Regions from separate parts of the Marinomonas sp. ATLA20 genome, predicted to be linked through region 2. Evidence: predicted binding sites of a transcription regulator. Region 2 holds the regulator's gene; each other region holds the start of a gene.

Region 1 (6,244 bases), on a different contig from region 2:
ATACCTGTTTTACTTGGCTTGGAAGGCCATTTAGCAAAGCATCTACTTCCTCCAAGGTTTGTAAAATAATGAACTCATTTTCAGGAGAAATTACGAAAGATTCTGGCTGCTTTGCTAATAGCTCTAGGTACGCCTGTTCTAACGATTTTCGTCTGTAAAAATGACACACAAGACCTTTGGCAATCGTTGCTAAATATGCCTTGGGTTCCTTGATGGTTGCCGCATTTTGCTTCGCGTGAATACGCAAGAAAGTATCTTGAGTTAAATCAGCGGCATCGAATTGGCTGTCTAAACGTTTACGAATCCATGTGAATAGCCAGCTGTGGTGGTTGACATATAAAGAGTGCATTACGTCATGTTGCACACTGTGGTTCGCATTGTGCGGCATGAAACCAAGCCTTAAATAGTGGAATGATAATTAATATCATTAAAAGGCTTTGTGGCTACCATGTCAAGAAGCGTGTTGGCGTGGATGCTATTTTGCATCGAATAGAGAGGAAAAAGCGCCGTTGTAAAGTGAATACAGGCGCTCTCCATTTCTTTGTTGGTCATTGTATTAAAAGGTTTTTAACGCCAAATCATTCTGGAGGATGATTTTCGATCCAATGATCCGCGATGTCTCCACGGCGTGCGATCCAGACGTCGTCGTGGGATTGTACGTAGTCTAAGAATTTCTTCAGTGCCATAAAACGACTTGGTTTACCGAGTGTTCGGCAGTGCATGCCGATGGACATCATTTTGGGTGCGGTCGCGCCTTCTTCATACAAACAATCAAAGTTGTCTTTCAAGTATTGGAAAAACTCCTCCGCGTGATTAAAGCCATAAGGCGAGGAAAACTTCATGTCGTTGCAGTCTAGTGTATACGGCACGATTAGGTGCGGTTTGCTGCCACCATTTGGAGTGTCGACCTTTACCCAGTAAGGTAGGTCGTCGCCGTAGTTGTCGGAATCGTATTTGAGTTGCGCTTGCTCGGCCACTAAGGCGCGAGTATTTGGCGAGTCGCGCCCTGTGTACCAGCCAGCAGGTTTAACGCCGGTAACTTCTTCGATTAAGGCGAGGGCTTGTTGCATGTGCTCGCGTTCTTGCTCGATGGGCATGTCTTGGTAGTGAATCCATTTTAAGCCATGGCAGACGATTTCGTGTTTGCCTTCCACAAAAGCTTTTGCTACTTCCGGATTGCGCTGTAAGGCGGTGGCGATGGCAAAAACAGTGAGTGGTAATCCACGTTTTTCGAACTCGTTAAGAATACGCCAAACGCCAGTGCGTGAACCGTATTCGTAAAGGGATTCCATGCTCATGTGACGGTCTTTGAAAGGCTGTGCACCGAAAATTTCCGACAAAAAAGTCTCGGCATGTTCATCACCATGCAATACGCAGTTTTCACCGCCTTCTTCAAAGTTTAAAACAAACTGGACAGCAACTCGTGCATTGTTGGGCCATTTTACGTTTGGCAGCCCTTGGCGGCCATAACCCGCGTAATCGCGTTCTAAATAGTGTTTCATTATCTGTGTTCCATTATTTTTTTATGTCGTTTAGTAGCGGTTATAAACTCCAGTGGGCATAGCTCCCAGTAAAAGCTTTGCTAACACGCTGTCCGTATTGACCTTTTTTAGAGGTTTGTAGCCCTAACTGATGCAATGATTCTGCCAGTTTTACCGCGGCGACAACGCCATCAATGATAGGAACAGGCAATTCCGCAGACAGCTTTTCAACTAAGTTAGACATGCCAGCACAACCTAGCACAATGGCATCGGCGCCATCTTGTTCGATAGCCGCTAAACATTCCGTTTTCAGAAGTTGATAGGCTTCAGGATCGATATTTTCTAATGCCAAAACAGGGATGTCGGTGGCTCTTACTCCGCTACAATGATGCTTATGACCATACTTTTGTAGTAAATGCTCACTCGCTGGTAAAGTGCGAGATAGCGTGGTCACAACACCAAAACGATGGGCAATCAGGCTGGCCATGTGAAAGCCCGCTTCAGCAATGCCGATGACAGGTGCGTCAGCTAATTCGCGCGCTGCATCTAGAGCTGGATCGCCAAAGCAGGCGATAATATGAGCGTCGACACCTTGTTGTTTACCTTGTTCGATAAGATCGAGAAGAGCCGCGCTGGCGATGACTTCATCAAAAGCACATTCGATGCTTTTGGGACCATGTTCTGGTGTGCAGGCAATAATCTGGGTGTTATCTAGCGCAACCGTTTGTGCACTTAAGGCCATAGCGTGAGTCATGTCGGCGCTGGTGTTTGGGTTAATTAGTTGGATTCGCATGGTGCTCCTAGCGGCCAAAAAGTTGTTGGAAATCGATGCTCTCTTCAGGTTTGCTTTCGAGAATGAGTGAGGATTTGATGTGTTTTAGATGGTGGCTCATCCAGTTTTGCGCCTTGTCTGTGTTTCCTTGATCAAGAAGATCCAGTAGCTCCGAGTGTTCTCCGCAGTCGCAACCAACACTGCCGCGTGTGCCGTAAGCAGCCAGTATTAAAGAAGATCGATAACAAAGCTGTTCGATAAAGCTGGCGAGCACTTTGTTGCCTGATAATGTGGCCAATTCATAATGAAAGCGAGCGGTTAACTGAATAGAGTCAGCAAGTTGATTACTTTCTTCTGCGTGTTTTTCTTCTATCGCCATAGTGCGAAAGCGTTGAGACTGCGCCGAATTCCAGTGCGATAGTAAAGCCGGGATGAGTTGTGGCTCGATTAATATTCGACTGTCTAGTACTTCTAATGCCTCTGCTTTGCTTGGGTGATTTACTTGTGCGCCTTTGTTTTTCTCGATCAGCACAAAATGTTCTAAGGCGAGCCGCTGTAATACTTTGCGAATGCCGGTTCTGCTTACGCCAAAGGCCTCTGATAGACGGTCTTCTGGTAAGCGCGCACCTGGTGGCAGTTGGTGTTCGACAATCGCTTTTAACATTTGTCGGTAGATGTTCTCGTCATTGGACATGTTGCTCTCTATTAACTGTATACAATCTATTGGTAAATATTGTTGATGAAATAATATAGCACGACAACTCGTCAGGTACATCTCAAATAAAAGTCCAATCATGTTGCACAGAAATAGTGTGTTTATTTTGTTTTTGACTCGGATTAGTGCGTTATAAGACGTTTTTATGTCTGTAAATTGTGGTTTTTCCTAAATTCTTGGGTTTCTGTTTTTGGCACGTAAATTGTATTTGTCATTGTATACAATTAAAAAGGAACAAGGCCATGAAACAAGAATTTGAGCAAAGCCCTAGATTAGCGAATAGCGATCTACTGCCGGAGAAAGATCAAAAGTGGGGATGGTATAGCATTTTCGCTTTTTGGATGTCCGATGTGCACAGTGTGGGTGGTTATGTGTTTGCCGCCAGTTTGTTTGCGTTAGGGTTAAATGGTATTCAGGTATTTATCAGTCTGTTATTGGGGATTTCCATTGTATTGGTGTTTGCCAATCTGATGGGTAAGCCGGGACAAAAAGCAGGTGTGCCATTTCCTGTTGTTGCTCGTATGTCTTTCGGGGTGTTCGGTGCGAATATTCCGGCCATTATTCGAGGCTTGATCGCGGTTGTCTGGTACGGTATTCAAACCTTTCTGGCATCCAGTTCCTTTATTATCTTGTTGCTGTACTTCTTTCCTGAAATGGCATCGCTTGCGGACGAATCTTTCATCGGTCTGTCTTACCTAGGCTGGATTGGCTTCTCTGCTATGTGGGTCGTGCAAGGCATTGTGTTTATGTTTGGTATGGACATGATTCGTAAAGTGATCGATTGGTCTGGCCCTGCTATTTACATCGCTATGTTTGCGTTATGTATTTATATGATAAATCTAGCGGGTTGGGAAAACATCAGTTTCAATCTAAGCTCAAATAACCTGACGGGCCTAGATGTGTATGCGCAGATGTTTATTGCGATTGCCTTGGTCGCGGGTTATTTCGCAGGGCCAACACTTAACTTTAGTGACTTCTCTCGTTATTGCGGCAGTTATAAAAAATTAAAATTGGGTAACCTGTTGGGTTTACCGTTTAACTTTGTGTTGTTCTCTTTGTTCAGTGTGGTGATTGTTTCGGCTTCGATTCCTGTGTTTGGTCAGATGATCACCGATCCAGTGGAAACCGTGAAACGTCTTGATTCTGGTTTTATCACGGTACTGGGTGCATTGACGTTTATCTTTGCGACAGTGGGTATCAATATCGTGGCGAACTTTGTTGCGCCAGCGTTTGATTTTTCGAATGTTTCTCCACAGAAAATCAGCTTTAAAGCGGGTGGTTTTATTGCCGCATTTGGTTCTGTTTTGCTAACGCCTTGGAACCTGTTCAATAACCCAGAAGTGATTCATTACACAGTGGATGTATTGGGCGCGATGATTGGGCCTTTGTACGGCATTATTATTGTGGATTACTTCTTTATCAAAAAAGGCAACATCGATATAGCTGCCTTGTATACAGAGTCACCAAAAGGCGCTTATTGGTATGAAAATGGGGTGAATAAGAAGAGTGTTTATGCCTTGGTTATTGCGGGCGCGGTTTCTATCTTAGCGACCTTCGTATTTAGCGCCTTAGCAAACTACGCTATCTTTATTGGTGGTATCGTGGCGGCCTTGTCTTATCGTTACATGATGGAGCCAGAGCGTCTTGCTTTGCAAAGTATGAACCTTGCTAAATCGTAATTCGCTTTAAGTCGTAAACTAGTCCAAAACAAAGCCCCCGCATTTTTCAATGCGGGGGCTTTTTCGTGCGCATAAATAATGCGCTTAAGTTATCAGTTATGACATCTAGGAAACATTAAACCGTAGCTGCAAGGTCTGCTTCAGCAGCAGCTAGCATGTCGAATTCTTCTTCTGGTGTTTTCGCCACTAGGCGGTTTTTGCTGTACAAGAAGTAGTAAGCGGCGCCGATGGCGAACAATACCAGCGTGTAGAAAAACGCGCGTGGATCGTAAGCGTAAACACCCGTCAAAGCCAATAGAGACAACACAAAAGCGATAGATGAGGTAACGATACCGCCAGGTGTTTTATATGGGCGTTCCATGTTTGGTTGCTTGATGCGCAATAAGATATGGCTTAACGCCATCAAGGCATATGACACAGTCGCGCCAACAACGGCCATGGCTAACATCAGGTCGCCTTCGCCAGTTAAAGAAGCAAGAAAGCCCAAAATACCAGGTACGATCAAAGCGCGAGAAGGCACTTTGCGTTTATCGGTAACAGACAAGCTCTTAGGAAGGTAACCGGCGCGAGACAAAGCGAATACCAAACGGCTGTAACCGTAGATGATGGAGAAGAAAGAGGCGATCAAGCCAGCAAGCCCCAATACGTTAACCGCGGTTGCCAAGGTTCCGTGACCTGCAAAGTTCAAGGCATCCACTAAAGGCACGGCACTCTTACTCATGGCGTCTGCACCTGCTGCGCCCGCCAATAAAAACACCACTAAAAGTGCAGTGAAAAGTAAGAAAATCATCGCGCCGATAATGCCCTTAGGCACATCTTTCGCTGGGTCTTTGGCTTCTTCTGCTGCAAGAGGAACGCCTTCAACAGCCAAGAATAACCACATGCCAAATGGCAATGCAGCCCAAACGCCATACCAACCCATTGGCATAAACTCAGACGCGCCAGCGGCATCGGTTACGGCAACATCGAATAAACGGCTTGTATCAAAATCACCAATCAAGGCCACCGCCGTTGCTAAGATGGCGATAACCGCCAAGCCACTGATGACCATCATGACTTTTAGTGCTTCACCAACCCCAGCCAAGTGGATGGCAATAAAAACAAGATAAAACGCCGCATAAACCCAAGGCCCATTAAATCCTAGGAGGGCTTCCACCGCAGAGCCGATGAAAATGACAATGGCCGCAGGGGCCAAAGCGTACTCGATTAAAACCGCTAATCCTGTTAAATAGCCGCCTGTTGGTCCCATAGCTTGGCGAGCAAAGCTATAACCGCCGCCAGCCGCTGGAATCGCTGCGGACATTTCTGCTAAGGATAATACCAGCGTCAGATACATCACGGCCATTAACCCTGCTGCAATGGCAAAGCCACCCCAGCCCGCTTCGGCGATACCAAAGTTCCAGCCTGCGAAATCGCCTGAAATTACGTAAGACACCCCTAAACCCGCTAGCAAAATCCAGCCAGCGGAGCCCCTTTTTAACTGGCGTTTTGCCAGGTATTCTTTATCTAATTGATCACTCATTGTCGTTCCTTTTATGCTCTAGTTAAGTGGTATAACCGTCATTTTTGCCCGATGGGCTTATGTATTTCTTGTCCT
Region 2 (6,244 bases):
TACTGGTTATGAGCTCCGACAAATTCATCGAGCACTCTGCCCTTGTGGCAGAAAAACTCAACGTAAACCCTATGATCATAGGGATAACGCTGGTTGCCTTTGGCACGTCCGCACCAGAAATGGTCGTCTCAGCCATAGCAGCACTTGATAATGCCCCTGAAATTGCCGTGGGTAACGTACTTGGCTCTAACATTGCCAACATCGCCCTTGTCTTTGGTATCACATTGCTTTTTTCGGCTATTCCAATAGCCTCTGGCTTATCTACCAAAGAAGTCCCTCTTGTATTAGGTATCACACTTTTAGCAGGCTTTTTGCTATTTGATCAGACACTTAGCGTATGGGATGGTGTGATACTAATTGCTGCCTTTATTATTATCCTGACAATATTGTTAAGAGGCAGTAAAGACTTAGAAAAAGATTTAAAAGAAGGCCTACCTGAGGACGATGGCACCTCAGTCACGAAATCTCTGATTATTGCGCTAATCGGACTCACTGTATTAATAGGAAGCTCTAAGTTGCTGGTATGGGGAGCAATTGGTATTGCGACAGCACTTGGTGTCAGCGAGCTGGTAATAGGCCTTACGATTGTTGCTGTGGGCACCAGCTTACCTGAACTGGCCGCATCAGTAAGCAGTGTAAGAAAAGGCCATCATGACATAGCAATTGGTAACATTTTGGGGTCAAACATCTTCAATTTGGCCACAGTATTACCGCTACCCGCTCTTATTGCACCAGGACTGGTAGATCAAAGCGTTATACACAGAGATTTCCCTTGGGTATTAGGCCTAACAGCTGCGCTCGCCTTGGCTATCTTCATCTTTAAGAAAACAACAGGTAACAGCATCCCACGATGGGTTGGTATTCCACTTATAGCCTCTTATGGTCTTTACTTATTTATTGTCAGTACAAGTGGTTCGATCTAATGCTTTCACTTAAGAAACTCACGCAACCTAAAAGCCTACTAATCATTGGGGCCGCTATTTTAATAGCCGCCGCAATAGGCTGGTATGGAACAGCGCCAAAAGCATACTTAGTGGAAACCGGTTCACTCAGTAGCTCACCTGACTATTTCATCACCAAGGTCAAAGTAAAAGAGTTTGATAATGACGGAACACTTATTGAAACACTGGATGCTGAACAAACCCTTCATTACATTGCAAAATCCAGAACACTTTTAGAAACCCCTAGTGTCGAACGCTACTCAAAATCAGGTCATTGGAACGCAAAAGCAGATAAAGGGGTTATTGAAGATGGAAGTAATGATATTCTATTAACAGAAAATGCTAGAGCGACTAAAAAATACCTCCAGTCGGAAGATATAAAGCTCAGTGCAGATAACATACATTACTTAGACAATGACAAATCATTAACCAGCTATGGAAATGCGACACTCATCTCCACACAAGGAGAGACCTCTGCTGGCGAAATCACAACCTATATAAATTCAGAAGAAGTCGTGATGACAGGGTCTGTACGAGGAAAATATGAAACAATTCATTAACATCGGTGCGTTGCTAACTTCAGCCCTTATTGGCCAATACGCATATGCCCTACCTGATGACCTTAATAAGCCATTAGAAATACAAGCCAACGAAGCGTCATTCGATCAAAATTCGGGTGAAGCAATTTACAAAGGCAACGTTTTCGTCAAACAAGGCTCTATTGAGATACAAGCACAATACCTTAAAGTATCGACAGACCCTCAAACACGAAAATTCAACAGCCTAGAAGCGAGTGGCAGTCCAGCAAAATTCAGTCAGCAAGTAGATTGGAGCGGGAACATTGTCATCAGTAAAGGCAATGAAATTCGTTATTTAACCAGCGAATCAAAGCTAGAAATCATGGGGAATGGCTACCTAAGTCGAATGCAAAACTCCATCACGGCAGACTACATACTCTATATGATCCAAGATGGCACCTTCAGTGCCGAGAAAAAAGATTCAGGGCGCGTATCAATGACACTACAACCACAAGCGCCACAAAACGAACCAGCACCTGAGACGAAAAAATAGATGGCACTATTAGAAGCAAAACACCTTGCAAAAAGCTACAAAAAACGCCAAGTCGTAAAGGATGTATCTATCTCGGTTGAATCTGGCGAAGCTGTTGGGTTACTAGGCCCAAATGGCGCAGGCAAAACAACATGTTTTTATATGATCGTAGGCATGGTGACAAATGATGCGGGTGGCGTTTTTATTGACGGTGTCGATGTGACTGGCGATGCTATGCATACACGTGCGCAAAAAGGCATCGGCTACCTTCCACAAGAAGCATCAATTTTTCGTAAGATGACCGTTGAAGACAACATTCTAGCCATCTTAGAAACACGCAAAGAACTAACAAAAGCACAACAAAATGAGCGACTGGAAGAACTTCTTGAAGAGTTTCACATTACTCATATTCGCACCAACCTAGGCATGGCATTATCAGGCGGAGAAAGACGCAGAGTAGAAATAGCCAGAGCCGTTGCGATGAACCCAAAATTCATCTTACTTGATGAACCCTTTGCTGGCGTAGACCCGATTTCGGTCGGAGATATAAAGCACATTATTAAACACCTCCAAGAGAGTGGAATCGGCGTTCTAATTACCGACCATAATGTCAGAGAGACTCTAGACATCTGTGACAAAGCTTACATTGTTGGCAATGGTTACATTATTGCATCCGGTGACGCCAATACCGTCATTAACAATGAACAAGTCAAAAAGGTCTATTTAGGTGACGACTTCCGTCTGTAACCCCTTATCATTGCTGTAGAAAGGGAGTAGTATGCACAACTCATTCCAATTCATTCAATTAGAAGAAAGAGTTGCTCTATGAAGCAGTCTTTACAATTAAAGCTCGGCCAACAGCTGACAATGACGCCTCAACTGCAACAGGCTATTCGCTTGCTGCAGCTTTCTACGTTGGATTTAAAACAAGAAATACACGAATTCCTTGAATCTAACCCGCTGCTTGAGCTAGACGACGACGAACAACTGCATAACGAAATACCAGCCAGCATAGAATCCAAAAGTGCCCCTGAGACAACCGTCGATAACAACGAAGAAGCACGCGTTGAATCAGAGTGGACTGAAAGCATCCCCGAAGAACTATCTATCGATAGTAACTGGGATGACACCTATCAAAGTTCTGCTGCTGTCAGTGATCACAATAGTTATGAAGGTGACGGAGACTTCGAAAGTCGCAACGCTCCAGCTGAAAGTATCCAAGACCATCTAATTTGGCAATTGAACTTAACTCACATGTCAGACCGTGACATTGAAATTGCTTATGCCATTATTGAATGCGTTCAACCTGATGGCTACTTAAGCATTTCTACCGATGACATTTGTGAGTCCCTTGGCATCGAATTAGAAGACCTAGAAATAGAAGAAGTCATTGCTGTGCAACATAGACTGCAACGCTTCGACCCTGTTGGCGTATGCTCAATCGACCTACGCGACTGCCTTCTAGTACAACTAGAAGCCTTCCAGAGTCATCCACTTTACAAAAGCACGTACAACCTTATTGACCATTACCTGCCACTATTAGGTAATAGAGATTTCGCACAACTGAGCCGCAAGACAAAACTAAAAGACGAAGCGCTAAAAGAAGTCGTCAACTTGATTCAACAGCTTAACCCGCGCCCAGGTTCAGTGATCGACGCAGATGATACAGATTACGTCATTCCTGATGTTTCAGTGAAAAAGCGTCATGGTGTATGGCAAGTTGAGCTAAACAACGACGCCCTACCGCCAATCAAAATCAATGAAACCTATTCTGCGATGGCGAGCACAGCGGCAACTACAGAAGACGCCACTTACATCAAAACCTCTCTTCAAGAAGCAAAATGGTTCATGAAGAGCTTGCAGAGCCGCAACGAAACATTATTGAAAGTGGCCAGCTGCATTGTAAGTCGACAAATTGATTTTTTCGAACTCGGTGAAGAAGCCATGAAACCCATGGTGCTTCATGATGTTGCAGAAGAAGTGGGTATGCATGAGTCAACCATTTCACGGGTGACGACGCAAAAATACATGCACACACCAAAAGGTATTTTTGAGCTTAAATATTTTTTCTCCAGCCACGTGAATACCGCCTCTGGAGGAGAATGTTCTTCTACCGCAATACGAGCTATGATTAAGAAGCTTGTGTCAGATGAACCAGCGAAAAAGCCATTAAGTGATAACAAGCTAGCGGCTATTTTAGCAGACCAAGGCATACAGGTTGCGCGACGTACTGTAGCCAAATATCGAGAGGCGATGAACATCCCTCCTTCCAATGAACGAAAACGACTGATCTAAACGGATACCATTTTATCATGTCCTTGAAATCATTATTAAAAGCAGAACTTGTTCTCGCAAAACAAGACATTGTTAGTAAGAAACGCGTCCTTGAGAGCCTTGCTGAAGTCGCTTCCAACCGCCTTCATTGCAACAACGAAGAAATCTATGACGCACTACTTGGCCGAGAAAAACTAGGCAGTACAGGCATTGGTAATGGCATTGCCATTCCGCATTGTCGTCTAGAGTCGGCAAACCACACAGCTATCGTTGTCATGTCACTGCAAACTCCAATTGATTTTGACTCTATCGATAAACGAGCGGTCGACCTAATATTTGCGCTGATTGTGCCACCTCAAGAATGCGATCAACACCTTTCTACATTGGCTCAAATCGCTGAGTTAGCACAATCTCCAGAATCACTGGATAAATTACGTGCGGCACAAAGCAGTGAAGAACTATTCAATATATTTGACTCATTAATATAGGTAATAAGCATGCAGGAAGAGTCCGTCACAATCATAAACAAACTGGGCTTGCATGCTCGCGCAGCGGGCAAGCTGGTTGAAACAACCTCTCGTTTCTCTTGCGACATCACCATAGAAAAAGAAGGCCGCAATGTTGATGGAAAAAGCATTATGGCCATGATGATGCTGGCCGCTGGCAAAGGCACTGAAATTCGTGTCAAAACCAACGGTGAAGATGAAAACGACGCAATTAAAGCGGTGATAGAATTAATTAACAATCGTTTTGGTGAAGACGAGTAAGGAATCAATGTCAGAGCAAAACACGCTTAACCACCTGCAAACGGTCACCGAATCGCTCGAATCTGGTGCCACCATGCAAATCCGTTATTTACTTAACGGCGCTTTGCCAGCTCAGGACGTTGCTCGCCTATTAGAGTCCTCCCCTCCCAAAGAACGTAAGCTTCTTTGGGAGCTAATTGAAGCCAAAAATGAAGGCGAAGTACTGCAATATCTGAGCGAAGATATTGGCGTACAATTCATGAAAAACATGGATACAGAGCGATTAATCGCCGTATCCGAACATTTTGAAAGCGATGACCTTGCCGATTTACTACAACATCTACCAGAAAAAATAGTAAAAGAAGTGCTTGCGTCCATGACGACGCAAGACAGAACAAGAGTTGAAGCACTATTAAGCTACTCGGAAGATTCTGCCGGCGGCTTGATGAACACGGACACCATCACCATACGTCCGAATATCACCGTCGACCTGGTGTTTCGCTACCTACGCAGACACAACTCTCTACCAGACATGACAGACAGCCTACTTGTTGTCAGCCGCTCTGATCGCTTGCTAGGCACCTTGCCCCTGACCACACTATTAGTCTCTGACATCAACGCCACAGTGCGCGATATCATGGAGACCGAATTTACTGTTATTGACGCAGAAACCCAAGCCAGCGAAGTAGCACAACTTTTTGAAAAGATGGACTTGGTTTCCGCTCCCGTCATTGATGGAAAAACCAAAAAATTACTTGGCCGTATTACCATCGATGACGTTGTTGACGTTATCCGTGATGAAGCCGAACACTCCATGTTAAGCATGGCGGGTCTTGATGACGACGAAGATACTTTCGCCCCTATCATGAAAACCACCAAGCGACGTGCAGTGTGGCTTGGTATAAACCTAATAACAGCCTTCACCGCATCGTATGTAATAGGTTTATTCCAAGACACTCTGGACCAAGTTGTCGCACTCGCCATACTCATGCCCATTGTTGCCAGCATGGGCGGCATTGCCGGATCACAAGTACTCACTCTGGTCATTCGTGGTATCGCACTCAACCAAATTGGTTCCACCAACACCCGTTGGCTACTCAACAGAGAACTTATTGTTGGGCTCATTAACGGCCTACTTTGGGCAACCGTTATTGCCGCGCTCACCGCACTTTGGTTTGACAACATCAAGATTGCCTATATCATTGCGGGAGCTATCATAATAAATCTGCTATT
Region 3 (6,244 bases), on a different contig from region 2:
ATAAGTTTGAAGAAACCACAGACGAAGACAACACACCAGCAAGCTAATCAGCAAAGCAAGCGTCTAAATAATCTAGCCTTATTTATTATTTGGCGGCTTTTCACTAATGGTTGGCGAAAAAATAGTCGCAAACGTCTTTATTAACTGGTCATAATTTCGCCACATAAACGTCACGACGCTGTCATATTAACGCTCTACTCTCATTAATAAGATACCTAAAAACTTATTAAAGCGGAGCGTCACTGTGATACAAGTCGAGCAAATGATTGCCAGTAAATCTCCTCACTTTTTCGACAAAAGCCCATTTATCACTCGCCCAACGTTAAGCGTGTTGAAACGCTTATTCCACGAAAGTGAAGTAAACCAATTCCTGGAAAAAAACCACGGCTGTGTCGGCTTCGAATTTATTGATCGAGTTCTGGATCACTTCAATTTTAGCTATCAAGTAAGTCAAGTTGATCGCCGAAACATTCCCGCCAGCGGTAGGGTAATGATCATCGCTAATCACCCTCTTGGCGCCTTAGATGGCCTCGCTTTACTTAGATTAATCGGTGAAATCCGCCCAGACGTGAAAATCGTAGCTAATGATTTATTAATGGGATTTGACGGCTTAAAACAGCTTGTTCTTCCCGTCGATAATCTTGGTGGAAAAACCGGACGTCAGCAACTCAAAGCTATCATGAGCTGCCTACATAACGAAGAAGCCGTGATTATTTTCCCGGCTGGCGAAGTGTCTCGTATGTCGCCAAGCGGTGTAAAAGATCAGCAATGGAACCAAAACTATCTAAAACTGGCGCAAAAGACTAACAGCCCGTTACTGCCGGTTCATATTGGCGGACGTAATTCCATGTTGTTTTACACCAGCTCTCTTTTATATCGTCCGCTATCGACCATTCAGCTCGCTAACGAAATGTTTCGTCAACGCAATCGCAAAATTCCCATGCAAGTTGGCCAAGCCATTCCTATTCAAGAGCTAGCCCAACTTCCACTAAGCGATAAAGAAAAAAACAAACTCGTAAAGCGCCATTTATACCGTATTGCCAAAGGCAAAAAACCGCTACTTAAAACCGAAAAGACCGTTGAGCATCCGCAAAATAGACAGATGATCAAACAAGAACTAAAAATAGCCGAACATCTTGGTAGTACCAAAGACAACAAGCAAATCTACCTGTTTGATTACGACCCAATGTCGGTGACGATGAAAGAGATTGGGCGCTTACGCGAAATTGCCTTCCGAAAAGTAGGTGAAGGCACAGGCGAGCGTTCCGATCTGGACAAGTTCGATCAGTATTATCGTCACCTGATTCTATGGGATGAAGAAGAACTAGAGATCGTCGGTGCGTATCGTATCGGAGAAGTTGCTCGATATATGAAATCAGATACACCAAATCGCATATACAGCTCTGAGCTGTTCCAATACTCGTGCGACATGGAACCTTATTTCGAACAGGGCATTGAGCTCGGGCGCAGCTTTATCCAACCAAAATATTGGGGCAAACGCAGCCTAGATTATTTGTGGTATGGCATTGGCGCTTATTTAGACAGACACCCTGAAATTCGCTACATGTTTGGGCCTGTGAGTTTGAGCAACAGCTACCCACAAGTAGCAAAAGATTTCATTGTTTCCTTTTACAAGCTCTATTATGCCGATAAAGAACACTTGGCGCGCTCTTTCACGCCTTATCAAGTTAACGCAGAACACGCTGATATTATTTCAGCCATGTTCAGCGGCGATAACTATGATGAAGACTTTAGAGTACTAAAAGAGCAGCTCAGCCACTTTGGCGCCAGCGTACCAACACTGTTCAAACAATACAGTGAATTGTGCGAAACGGGCGGAGTTCGCTTCTTAGACTTTGGTGTCGATGCCGACTTTGGCTACTGCGTGGACGGTTTGGTCCTAGTAGACCTGAATACAGTCAAAGAAGCGAAAAACAAACGTTACCGAGGTCACAACGATGGCTCTCAAGCTTAGTTAATAATCACGAATCATGGTGATGATCACGATAATGACGACTGTGAGAATGATGAACACGCGAATGATGGTCATGGAAATGATCATCCGCTTCTTGTTCAGAATGCTTAAAGACAACCAAATAAACAATCTTAATGACCAGCATAATACTTAACACAATAAGAACGACCATTTGAATATCCATAAAAACACCTCATTATTTTTGTTGGTGTCATTTGAGTATAGGACATGAAAACGGCGTTGAATGTGAATTTACGTCTTAAGTTTGTAGGGATTTGTCTTAAGCACTGAAATAGAGCACTTGGCGTTATTTCAGGAACTAAAGTGGCTATAAAGAGGGAGCCGAAAACGTAGGACTAACTGTTTTTAACATTAAAATTAATTAGTTAAAAAATATGGCTTAAGCTTTGCTTCACCTCTAAAAGAGTCTTTGAAAAGATTTCATTCTAAAACACCTGCTTAATGGCAGGGCTCAACAACGACCTCAGGCTTTTGCAGTAGCCTTACACATTTGTCTATCGTTAGACCATGGAGCTGGAAATGATTGAAAAAACGTATTTGAAAACAAAGCCCGAATGCAAAGTAAAATTCGCCTTACCTGCGGACGTCATTGGCGATGCCAAGCGTGTCTCTTTGGTTGGCGACTTTAATAATTGGGACAGTACAGCCAATCCGATGAAAAAACAGAAATCAGGCGTTTTTGTGTCAACGCTTAACTTGGATATCGAAACCTCGTACCAATTTCGCTATGTTCTGGACGACACACAATGGCTAAACGATGACATGGCTGATGCCTATGTTCCCAGCCCAATAAGCTACGACACAAACGGCGTCATCAGCCTGTAATAGTCGATTTTAGCTTAAAAGAAGCCACTGGCAATGCGCCTCCATATTTCACATGGAGGCGTTAACCTCTCGATTTCCCTCTTTTTTCCTCTCAAATTCGCCCTTAACAGCGGACACCATAACGTCATTTTTTTGCTCAAAGACACTAATTCATGGATTCGAGCTGCAATTTATAGCCAAAATATGTACAATTGTTTTTATTGAACGCGCGTTTAATAAAAAATCAAATACCTTAACAACTCTAAACAGAGTCGTTAAAACAGACTTAAAGAGGCACATCATGGCACATCAGCAGCAATACATTCACGGCCGCTACCATGCATCCACCAGCGGAGAACACTTTGAGACGATCAACCCAGCCACAGGCGAAGTGATTGCAACAGTCGAACACGCAGGACAAGCTGAACTAGATGCTGCTGTAGAGTCTGCAAAACAAGGTCAAAAAGTATGGGCAGCAATGAGCCCAGTAGAGCGCGGCCGTATTCTAAAAAGAGCGGCGGAACTATTGCGTGAAAACAACGAAGAACTTGCCCGTCTAGAAGTATTAGACACAGGCAAGCCACTTCAAGAAGCTATTTGCGTAGACATTCAAACAGGCGCTGACGTAATCGAATATTACGCAGGTCTTACCGACAAGATCCAAGGCGATTACCAAGACCTTGGCAATGGTAATTTCTTCTACACTCGTCGTGAGCCATTAGGTATTTGCGCTGGCATTGGCGCATGGAACTACCCAATTCAAATCGCCATGTGGAAATCTGGCCCAGCGCTGGCAGCGGGTAACGCGATGATCTTCAAACCTTCAGAAGAAACGCCACTTACCGCTCTTAAATTGGCTGAAATCTTTACCCAAGCAGGCTTGCCCGATGGCGTTTTTAACGTCATTCAAGGCGACGCTCGCACCGGTCAGATGATCACAGCTCATCCAGGGATCGACAAAGTATCTTTCACCGGCGAAGTCGGTACTGGTAAAAAAGTCATGACAGCTTCTGCGCAATCGTTAAAGCAAGTGACCATGGAACTTGGCGGTAAATCGCCCATGATCATCTTCCCAGACATGCCTGTCGACCAAGCAGTATCTGCCGCCATGCTAGCCAACTTCTACACCCAAGGCGAAGTATGTACTAATGGTACTCGCGTATTCGTTCACGCCGACATGTTGGACGCTTTCACCAAAGAATTAAAAGAACGCACCGAAGCTATGATCATTGGTGACCCGATGGACATGGACACACAAGTGGGTGCCTTGATTTCCAAAGATCACATGCAAAAAGTACTTGGCTACATTCAAGCCGCCAAAGACGCAGGCGCAACATTATTGTGCGGTGGTCACCAAGTCACTGAAAACGGCTTAGACAAAGGCGCCTTTGTGGCGCCGACTGTGTTCACGGATTGCACCGACGACATGCCACAAGTGCGTGACGAAATCTTTGGCCCTGTGATGTCAGTCCTGAGCTTCACCGACGAAGACGAAGCCATCGCTCGTGCGAACGACACGAAACTTGGTTTAGCGGCTGGCGTATTCACCAAAGACTTCGCTCGCGCTCACCGTGTGATTAACCAGCTACAAGCCGGTATTTGCTGGATCAATGCTTGGGGTGCGTCTCCTGCTGAAATGCCAGTAGGTGGTTATAAAGAATCTGGTATCGGTCGTGAAAATGGCATTGAGACCTTGTACCACTACACACAAAACAAGAGCGTCTTTGTCGATCTTAACGACATTCAAAGCCCTTACTAGGCGGGACGCTTAACTTTTAATAGATGAGAAAGGTCATGGCAAACGAAACGTACGATTACATTATCGTCGGTGCTGGCTCCGCAGGCTGTGTGCTGGCAGACCGACTGACAGAAAGTGGCGAACACAAGGTATTGCTACTGGAAATGGGCGGCTCAGATAAGAGCGTCTTTATCCAAATGCCAACCGCCTTGTCTTATCCGATGAACACCGAAAAATACGCGTGGCAGTTCCACACAGACAAAGAACCAGGCCTTGATGGCCGCGAAATGCATTGTCCGCGTGGTAAAGTGTTAGGCGGTTCATCATCTATTAACGGCATGGTCTATGTACGTGGCCACGCCTGTGATTTCGACCAATGGGAAGAAAACGGCGCCAAAGGCTGGAACTACCAGACTTGCCTGCCTTACTTTAAAAAAGCCGAAACATGGAAAGGCGGTGCGGACTTATACCGTGGCGGTGAAGGCCCATTGTCGACCAACAACGGCAACGACATGACCTACAACCCACTCTACCAAGCCTTTATTGACGCGGGTGAAGAAGCCGGTTATGGCAAAACGGAAGATTACAATGGCTTCCGCCAAGAAGGTTTTGGCCCCATGCACATGACGGTCAAAGATGGCGTGCGTGCTTCTACGTCTAACGCTTATTTACGTCGTGCCATGCAACGCCCTAATCTAACGCTCAAAACCGGCGTGCTAAGCCATAAAGTATTGTTTAATGGCAAAACCGCCACGGGCATTGAATTCAGTAAAAACGGTCAAACCCAACAAGCAACGGCCAGCAAAGAGGTCATTCTTTCAGCAGGCTCAGTTGGCTCACCTCAGTTATTGCAACTGTCTGGCGTGGGTCCAAAAGATGTGTTGGAAAAAGCCGGCGTATCTGTGCTTCACGAATTACCGGGCGTAGGTGAAAACCTGCAAGACCATTTGGAAGTTTACTTCCAGTACTACTGTAAGAAGCCTGTGACGTTAAACAGCAAGCTTGGCTTGATCAGCAAAGGCTTGATCGGTACGCGCTGGATGCTTTTCAAAACCGGTCTTGGCGCGACTAACCACTTTGAATCCTGTGGTTTTATTCGCTCTCGTGCTGGGCTAAAAGCGCCAAATATCCAATACCATTTCTTGCCTGCTGCCATGCGTTACGATGGTCAAGCGGCGGTGGAAGGCCATGGTTTCCAAGTACACGTTGGTCCAAACAAGCCAGAAAGCCGAGGAAAAGTGTGGATTGAATCCGCTGACCCAGCGGCAAAGCCTCGTATCTTGTTCAACTACATTTCGACCGAGCAAGACAAACAAGACTGGCGTGATACGATTCGCCTAACTCGTGAAGTGCTGCAACAGTCGGCACTAGACGATTACCGTGGCGATGAAATTCAGCCGGGTATGAACGTCCAAAGCGACGAAGAAATCGATCAGTGGGTAAAAGAGAACGTAGAAAGTGCTTATCATCCATCTTGTACTTGTAAGATGGGCGATGACAACGACCCAATGGCCGTGTTGAACGAGCAATGCCAAGTGCGTGGTTTGCAAAATCTACGCGTGGTGGATTCGTCTATCTTCCCAACCATCACCAACGGCAACTTAAACGCACCAACCATCATGGTGGCCGAAAAAGCCGCTGACATGATTCTTGGCAAAGCAGCGTTACCAAGCCTAGACACACCCGTTTGGATTCACCCCGAGTTT
Region 4 (6,244 bases), on a different contig from region 2:
CTGACAGTGCCAATGGACGTTCATGTCATTCGCAAAGGCGATTATTTATTTCAGCAAGGGGATTTTGCGAATCGTCTGTTTTTTTTGCATTCTGGATTAGTGCGTTATGTGAGTGTCTCCGATGAAGGCAAAGAATTCACGCAAACCTTTGCGAAAAGCCCCAGAATCATTGGCTCAACTAAGGCGATGGTGACCGAAGCACGTGTTTTGTTCGGTATTCAGGCTTTGGAAGATAGCATGATCTCTTCCTATCCTTGGCGAGCTTTTTATGAGCAAATGCGTCAGGATGTCGGCTTTTTAGAGTGTTACGCTAAATTTCTAGAGCGTATTTTTATTACCAAAGAAGAGCGTGAAAATGCCTTTGTAAAACATTCTGCTGAGCGTCGCTATCTCGATTTTTGTGCCGACTACCCTGAACTGAAAAATGTGATTCCACAGCAACAAATTGCGTCTTATATCGGCATTACTCCTGTGGCGTTAAGCCGAATCCGGCAGACGCTTAAATGGCAGAAAGACTGATTATTGTTGCCATTTTCCCTTTCGACTATTTCTTTAAATCATCAAATTTTCTTCTTATCTGATTTTTGGGTTTTACTATTTGGTTAAATATAGGGGAAGAAACCTTCTAGGTTGTCCTGTCCTTTATTTATTCCTTGATAAGAAATCAATATGAATATCAATGCCTTAAGAAGCATAAAATAAAATTATGGTTGTTTTTTCGATTTGGGCATATTCCATGCAATTCTCCTTGTAACTGATTAGCACAGTGGCGTTTTTCTACTCTGTCGGTTTCATAACAAAAATAAGGAGAAACAATATAATGTTAACGAATAAAACGATCGTAATCACCGGTGTGTCTTCTGGTATCGGTGCTGACGTTGCAAGGCTGGCTCGTTTCCATGGTGCACGGGTTATAGGGGTTGATCGCAATGAACCTAGTATGACGTTGGATGGTTTTGTCCAAATTGATTTGGGTAATCCTACCGCGATTGATACGGCTTTGGATTTATTGCCAGAAAAAATCGATGCTCTATGTAATATTGCAGGTGTTCCTGGTACGGCTGAGGCTGATTTGGTTGGTCGAGTTAATTACTTGGGGTTACGCCATTTAAGTGAAGCTTTGATTCCTAGATTCAATCAAGGGGCCAGCATTGTGAATGTGGCTTCTGTTCTAGGTATTGAATGGCCAGAACGTCTTGAACAGCATAAAACCTTGGCTGATACCTCTTATTTTGAAGAAGGCGCTGCTTGGCTGAAAAAGAATCCAGTGCCACAAGAAACCTGCTATCAATATTTTAAAGAAGCCTTGATTGTTTGGTCTACGCAGCAAGCTTTTACTTGGTTTCGTGATCATGGCATACGTATGAACTGTGTGGCGCCTGGTCCTGTCTTTACGCCCATTTTAGGCGATTTTGTGTCTATGTTGGGTGAGGAGCGAGTCCAAAAAGACGCCGAACGCATGTTGCGTCCTGCTTACTCAGATGAAGTGGCAGAAGTGATTGCTTTTCTTTGCTCCGATGCATCCCGCTGGGTGTGTGGCGCTAATATTCCTGTCGATGGCGGGCTGGCTTCTACTTATTTGTAACGACGCGCAATACGACAGACTAAAAAAAATAGAGTAACCCCATGATCACGCTTCCTCATGGCGTTACTCTATTTTAAATGGCCATTTGTCTGCCTTACTTATTCTTTTTGAGGCGATAAGCCAGTTGTGGCCTGCTTAGGCCAACTCGTCTGGCGGCTTCAGATAAATTGCCTTGGGCATTATCGACGGCTTCTTGTAATAAATTTTGTTCAAGCTTTTCTATATCTAGATGATCTTCCCCACCAACAAATTGCGTGATCTGCTCCAAGAGCGATTCAGTGGATGTTTTTTTGCTATCAGCATGGCTTAACGTGCCTTGATGATTCACTGAGTAAATAATCTCTTCGGGAATAAATTCATTTCTAAATAAATGTGGGAGATCAATGGGCTCACCTTCTTCGGAAGCGATCACGCCGCGCTCCATCAAATTTTGTAGCTCACGAATGTTACCCGGAAAGCGATAATTTAATAGCGCCTGTCGTGCGGATTGCGCCATGCCCGAAGGGGCTTTTTGATGCAGTTGGCAAAACTGATGATAGAAGTGGTTAACGAGCAGGGGAATATCGGCTTTTCTATCTCTTAGTGGTGGTAGATGGATAGGGAATACGTTTAAACGAAAGAATAGATCTTCGCGGAATTCGCCTTTTTCAACGGCCTTACGTAGGTCGACATTGGTTGCTGCGACGACTCTAACATTGATTTTAATCGCTGAGATGCCTCCGACTCGCTCTACCTCTTTTTCTTGTAAGACGCGCAATAATTTACTTTGTCCAGCAAGGCTAAGAGTTCCAATTTCATCCAAGAATAGCGTGCCACCGTTTGCTCGCTCGAAGCGTCCAGGGCGGCTACTCGTTGCACCAGTATAGGCGCCTTTTTCGACACCAAATAGTTCTGTTTCCATTAGGCTTTCAGGAATGGCTGCGCAGTTAAATGCCACAAACGGGCCCGTTTGATGACTAAACTTATGCAGCATGCTGGCAAAAAGCTCTTTACCGACGCCTGATTCTCCAGTGAATAATACCGTTGCATTGGTTGGCGCCACTTTTTGTAACGAATGATTTGCGGCGGTAAACGCAGCGGAAACACCAATCATCTTGGGTTGGTCGTCTGATGTTTCTGGTTCCATTTTATCGAGCTGCGGGTCTGGTTTTATACGCATGTCGGCAGCGTTGGTAGTGACATTCAGGAATCGAATGTCGTCTTCGATGTCGTCCCAAAGCTCAGCGGATTTACCGACGACTCGGCAGATGGAGTGTCCCATAGACTGGCATTCTACCTCTCGGAAAATCACCAAAGAGCCGACCAAACCAGAGACATAGCCGATGGCGTAGCCTAATTCCATCCAGCAGGCGGGGTAGCTACCAATGCCATAGGCGGCAATGTGCTCTTCGTCTTCACTGCTGTGATGCCAAAAAAACTCACCATCATATACGCCTTTTTCAGTATCAAACTCAAAGAAAATGGTTTCCACTTTGACAACACCTTCTAAACCATGAAGGTGAGTGCCGGCTTCAAAAATGGAGGCAGGATCGGAATCTGGCCAGCGTTTTTGAATGAGTTCTGCGTCACGAAGACCGGACAAATAACCGGTTCGAGTGAGAATGTCGCGAGACTTGTCGAGGCCAAGAGAATCAATCATCTCACGACGTAATAGTCCAAATGAGGAGCTGTGGATTAGCAGCATGCGTTGATCATCTAACCAAATACGGCCATCACCTGGCGAGAAAAATAGGCACTCGGTCAGCTCTTCTACGGTGGGGGCATTTTGGCCATCTAGTTCACTGGAGCAGCCTTTGAGTAAGATCTTTTTGCTGTTTTTAGCCAAATCTGCCAAAGAAATACGATGCGAGTCTGTCATTATTATTTTTCCTCTCCATCTAATTGATGAAATGATCAACTGCTTTTTTCCTAGTGTTGATTGAGTTTAATGATATCGTCAAGTGCGCTGTTTAATATTTAAGCTATGCTAGATCGTACTTTCTAGTTTTATATTGATTGAAATGCATTAGTTATCAATGGTTTGACACTTCTATTGAGAGTGAAAGAAAAATAATAATATTTCGGCATAGGTATTGCTTTAGGTATAAACCAATGAATAAAAATAAATAGGAGAGCAGATATGACGGTATCCGTACTGGAATCAAAAAAATGGTCTGGGATGTTTTTTACGGGTGATTGGGTTACGGCTTCAAATAAGCAAGAGGTCATGGAGCCAGCAACAGGTAAGGTTTTAAGTGAAGTTGGTATTGCCACGGCTGACGACGTCTATGCCGCTTGCCAGAGAGCACATGAAGCGCAAAAAGAATGGGTAAAAGTCCCACCAAGAGACAAGGCTGCCTTGTTTCATAAAGCCGCGTCTTTCATTCGAGAGAATGCTGAGGAGTTTGCTTTGTATATCGCGCGTGAAACGGGCGGCATTATTCCTAAAGGTCAGCACGAAGTAAAAGAAGCCATTTTAATCCTGCAATTGGCGGCCAATATGACCTTGGAGCCCAATGGTCTGACGTTACCTTCTGTTCCGGAGCGCATGTCTTATGCAACTCGCAAGGCTATTGGTGTGGTGGGGGTTATTTCGCCGTTTAATTTTCCGATGATTCTTTCCATTCGATCGATTGCGCCAGCCTTAGCAACGGGTAATGCCGTTGTGACTAAGCCTGACCCTCAAACGCCAGTAACGGGTGGTTTTATTCTTGCTCTTGCTTTGGAAGCAGCGGGCTTACCAAAGGGAGTGTTTCAAGTATTTCCTGGTGCTGTTGACGCGGGGGAAGCACTTTGTGCCGCGCCAGAAATAGGCATGGTGGCGTTTACGGGCTCTACTGCAGCGGGTCGAAAAGTGGGTGAAGCCTGTGGCCGTAACTTGAAAAAAGTGTCTCTTGAGTTAGGTGGTAAAAGTTCGCTGATTATTTTGGAAGATGCCGACCTTGATGTGGCTGCGAGCAATATTGCTTGGGGCGCGTATTTCCACCAAGGGCAAATTTGCATGGCGTCTGGTCGTATTCTCGTACAAGAGAGTATTGCAGAAGCGTTAACTGCAAAAATCGTCGAAAAAGCACAACATTTACCGGTTGGCGATCCTGTGTCTGGGAAAGTGGCTTTGGGCCCGCTGATTAATCAGCGCCAACTTGAAAAAGTACATGCCATTGTGCAAGACACCATTGCTGCGGGCGCTAAATTAGAAGCGGGCGGAACGCATGACGGGCCTTTTTACTCGCCAACGGTGTTGAGTAATGTGAAACCGGGAATGCGCTCTTTTGAAGAGGAAATTTTTGGCCCAGTAGTCAATATCGTCACCTTTAAAGGCGATGATGAAGCGATTGCGATGGCCAATAATACTCAATATGGTTTAGCGGGCGCGGTTATTTCGAATGATCTTTCCCGTGCGCAGCGCATTGGTGCTCAGCTACATGTTGGTTTGCTGCATATCAATGATCAAACCGTTAATGATGAATGCATCAACCCATTTGGTGGTTGTGGTGCATCAGGTAATGGAAATTCGGTTTGTGGTCCTGCGGATTGGGATCTTTATACACATTGGCAATGGGTAACGGTTAAGCAATCTGCTACACCATATCCTTTCTAACCTATAAGTAGGTACTGAAAAAGCCTTATGCGGTTTATCCAGTTATTGGAAAGTAGCATGGGGCTTTTTATTATTTACGCTTTTATGGCTTGAGGTTATTGTATTTTAGCTTGTCTATAATCGTTAATTTCAACTCTTCAATAAATGTTTGAGTGATTGTGGATTGTCGCTCTCTGTGTAGAGTTATGCCAATAGTACATTCAGGGTTAGGAAGTGTGATGGGGATTTGCTTCAGGCGTGGATTGAGCTGATTGATATTCCAATCATCATAAAATAGCAGCGCGATGGCGTCGCTATGAATAACGAGTTCTTCTGACGAGGCAAAGGTCAACATTTCAAGCGCCTGAATCGGCGGCTTGTTATCGATACTATGAAACAAACTCTCGAAATAATCCCGAATAGGTGTGCCGTGGCGGGCTACTATCCAGCGTTCATTGATCAAATCGCCAAGGTTTTTAGCATAGCTGTGAACGGGATGATCAGCGCGAGCAATTAAGGCGTATTGAGCTCGTAGTAATGGCAGCTCGATGAGCTCTGGATGAATTGGCCCTTTTCTCATCAGTCCTAGAAAACAGTCTATTTCACCTTGTCGTAGAGCATTTGACAGCATGTGATATGGACCTTGCATAGCTTGCAGTCGAATGCCTGAGTGTTGTTTGAAAATAGAGGCAAACGCAATGGGAACAATATCTTGGCAGGAAAATGACAGCATGCCAACGGATAGTCTGCCCGCTAATTCATTGGGTAAAGATTGAAGTTGATGCTGAAGAGACTGAACAACAGGTGAAACTCTGAGATAGAGGGAAGCAAGCTGTTTGGCGGCAGTTTGTGGAATCAGACCTCGGCGTGCCCTTGAAAAAAGAGGCTGCTGCACCATGTTTTCGACTTCTTTTAAGGTTTTGCTGACCGCCGGCTGTGTCATCTCAAGTATTTGTGCTGCGACTGAGGCGCTGCCGACTCTCACCACGGCCTCTATGATCATCAAATGGCGCCATTCAACATAGGTTTTTAGCTTTAGTAAGGTAGTGGTGTTTTGCTGTAGTTGGCGCTCTGTATCAGCGATGGCTTGTAAAATGCTG

Evidence for each region. Region 2 encodes sigma-54, which starts transcription at its own class of promoters, with help from an activator protein. Its sites were predicted from a motif close to TGGCACNNNNNTTGCTNT; they were not measured.
Region 1: AC2A4J_RS02660 (NCS1 family nucleobase:cation symporter-1) is a predicted target of sigma-54. The motif match lies at 3,160-3,177, and genes of this name have one in related genera.
Region 3: AC2A4J_RS14320 (isoamylase early set domain-containing protein) is a predicted target of sigma-54. The motif match lies at 2,372-2,389, and genes of this name have one in related genera.
Region 4: AC2A4J_RS02770 (benzaldehyde dehydrogenase) is a predicted target of sigma-54. The motif match lies at 3,647-3,664, and genes of this name have one in related genera.

The regions. Positions count from the first base shown of each region.
Region 1 covers NZ_JBXUKU010000001.1:593,022-599,265, forward strand. Annotated here, with positions in the region: gene AC2A4J_RS02640 (sigma-70 family RNA polymerase sigma factor) at 1-388, opposite strand, end outside; gene puuE (allantoinase PuuE) at 579-1,502, opposite strand; gene AC2A4J_RS02650 (aspartate/glutamate racemase family protein) at 1,543-2,274, opposite strand; gene AC2A4J_RS02655 (GntR family transcriptional regulator) at 2,282-2,947, opposite strand; gene AC2A4J_RS02660 (NCS1 family nucleobase:cation symporter-1) at 3,211-4,647, shown strand; gene eat (ethanolamine permease) at 4,763-6,169, opposite strand; gene eutC (ethanolamine ammonia-lyase subunit EutC) at 6,244-6,244, opposite strand, start outside.
Region 2 covers NZ_JBXUKU010000009.1:70,018-76,261, reverse strand. Annotated here, with positions in the region: gene AC2A4J_RS15110 (calcium/sodium antiporter) at 1-923, shown strand, start outside; gene lptC (LPS export ABC transporter periplasmic protein LptC) at 923-1,501, shown strand; gene lptA (lipopolysaccharide transport periplasmic protein LptA) at 1,485-2,012, shown strand; gene lptB (LPS export ABC transporter ATP-binding protein) at 2,013-2,738, shown strand; gene AC2A4J_RS15090 (RNA polymerase factor sigma-54) at 2,817-4,286, shown strand; gene ptsN (PTS IIA-like nitrogen regulatory protein PtsN) at 4,304-4,753, shown strand; gene AC2A4J_RS15080 (HPr family phosphocarrier protein) at 4,763-5,032, shown strand; gene mgtE (magnesium transporter) at 5,040-6,244, shown strand, end outside.
Region 3 covers NZ_JBXUKU010000008.1:80,251-86,494, reverse strand. Annotated here, with positions in the region: gene AC2A4J_RS14335 (hypothetical protein) at 1-47, shown strand, start outside; gene olsF (bifunctional ornithine lipid synthase OlsF) at 245-1,975, shown strand; gene AC2A4J_RS14325 (hypothetical protein) at 1,983-2,159, opposite strand; gene AC2A4J_RS14320 (isoamylase early set domain-containing protein) at 2,516-2,821, shown strand; gene betB (betaine-aldehyde dehydrogenase) at 3,102-4,559, shown strand; gene betA (choline dehydrogenase) at 4,595-6,244, shown strand, end outside.
Region 4 covers NZ_JBXUKU010000001.1:618,408-624,651, forward strand. Annotated here, with positions in the region: gene AC2A4J_RS02755 (Crp/Fnr family transcriptional regulator) at 1-519, shown strand, start outside; gene AC2A4J_RS02760 (coniferyl-alcohol dehydrogenase) at 821-1,585, shown strand; gene AC2A4J_RS02765 (sigma 54-interacting transcriptional regulator) at 1,680-3,443, opposite strand; gene AC2A4J_RS02770 (benzaldehyde dehydrogenase) at 3,705-5,165, shown strand; gene AC2A4J_RS02775 (LysR family transcriptional regulator) at 5,248-6,244, opposite strand, start outside.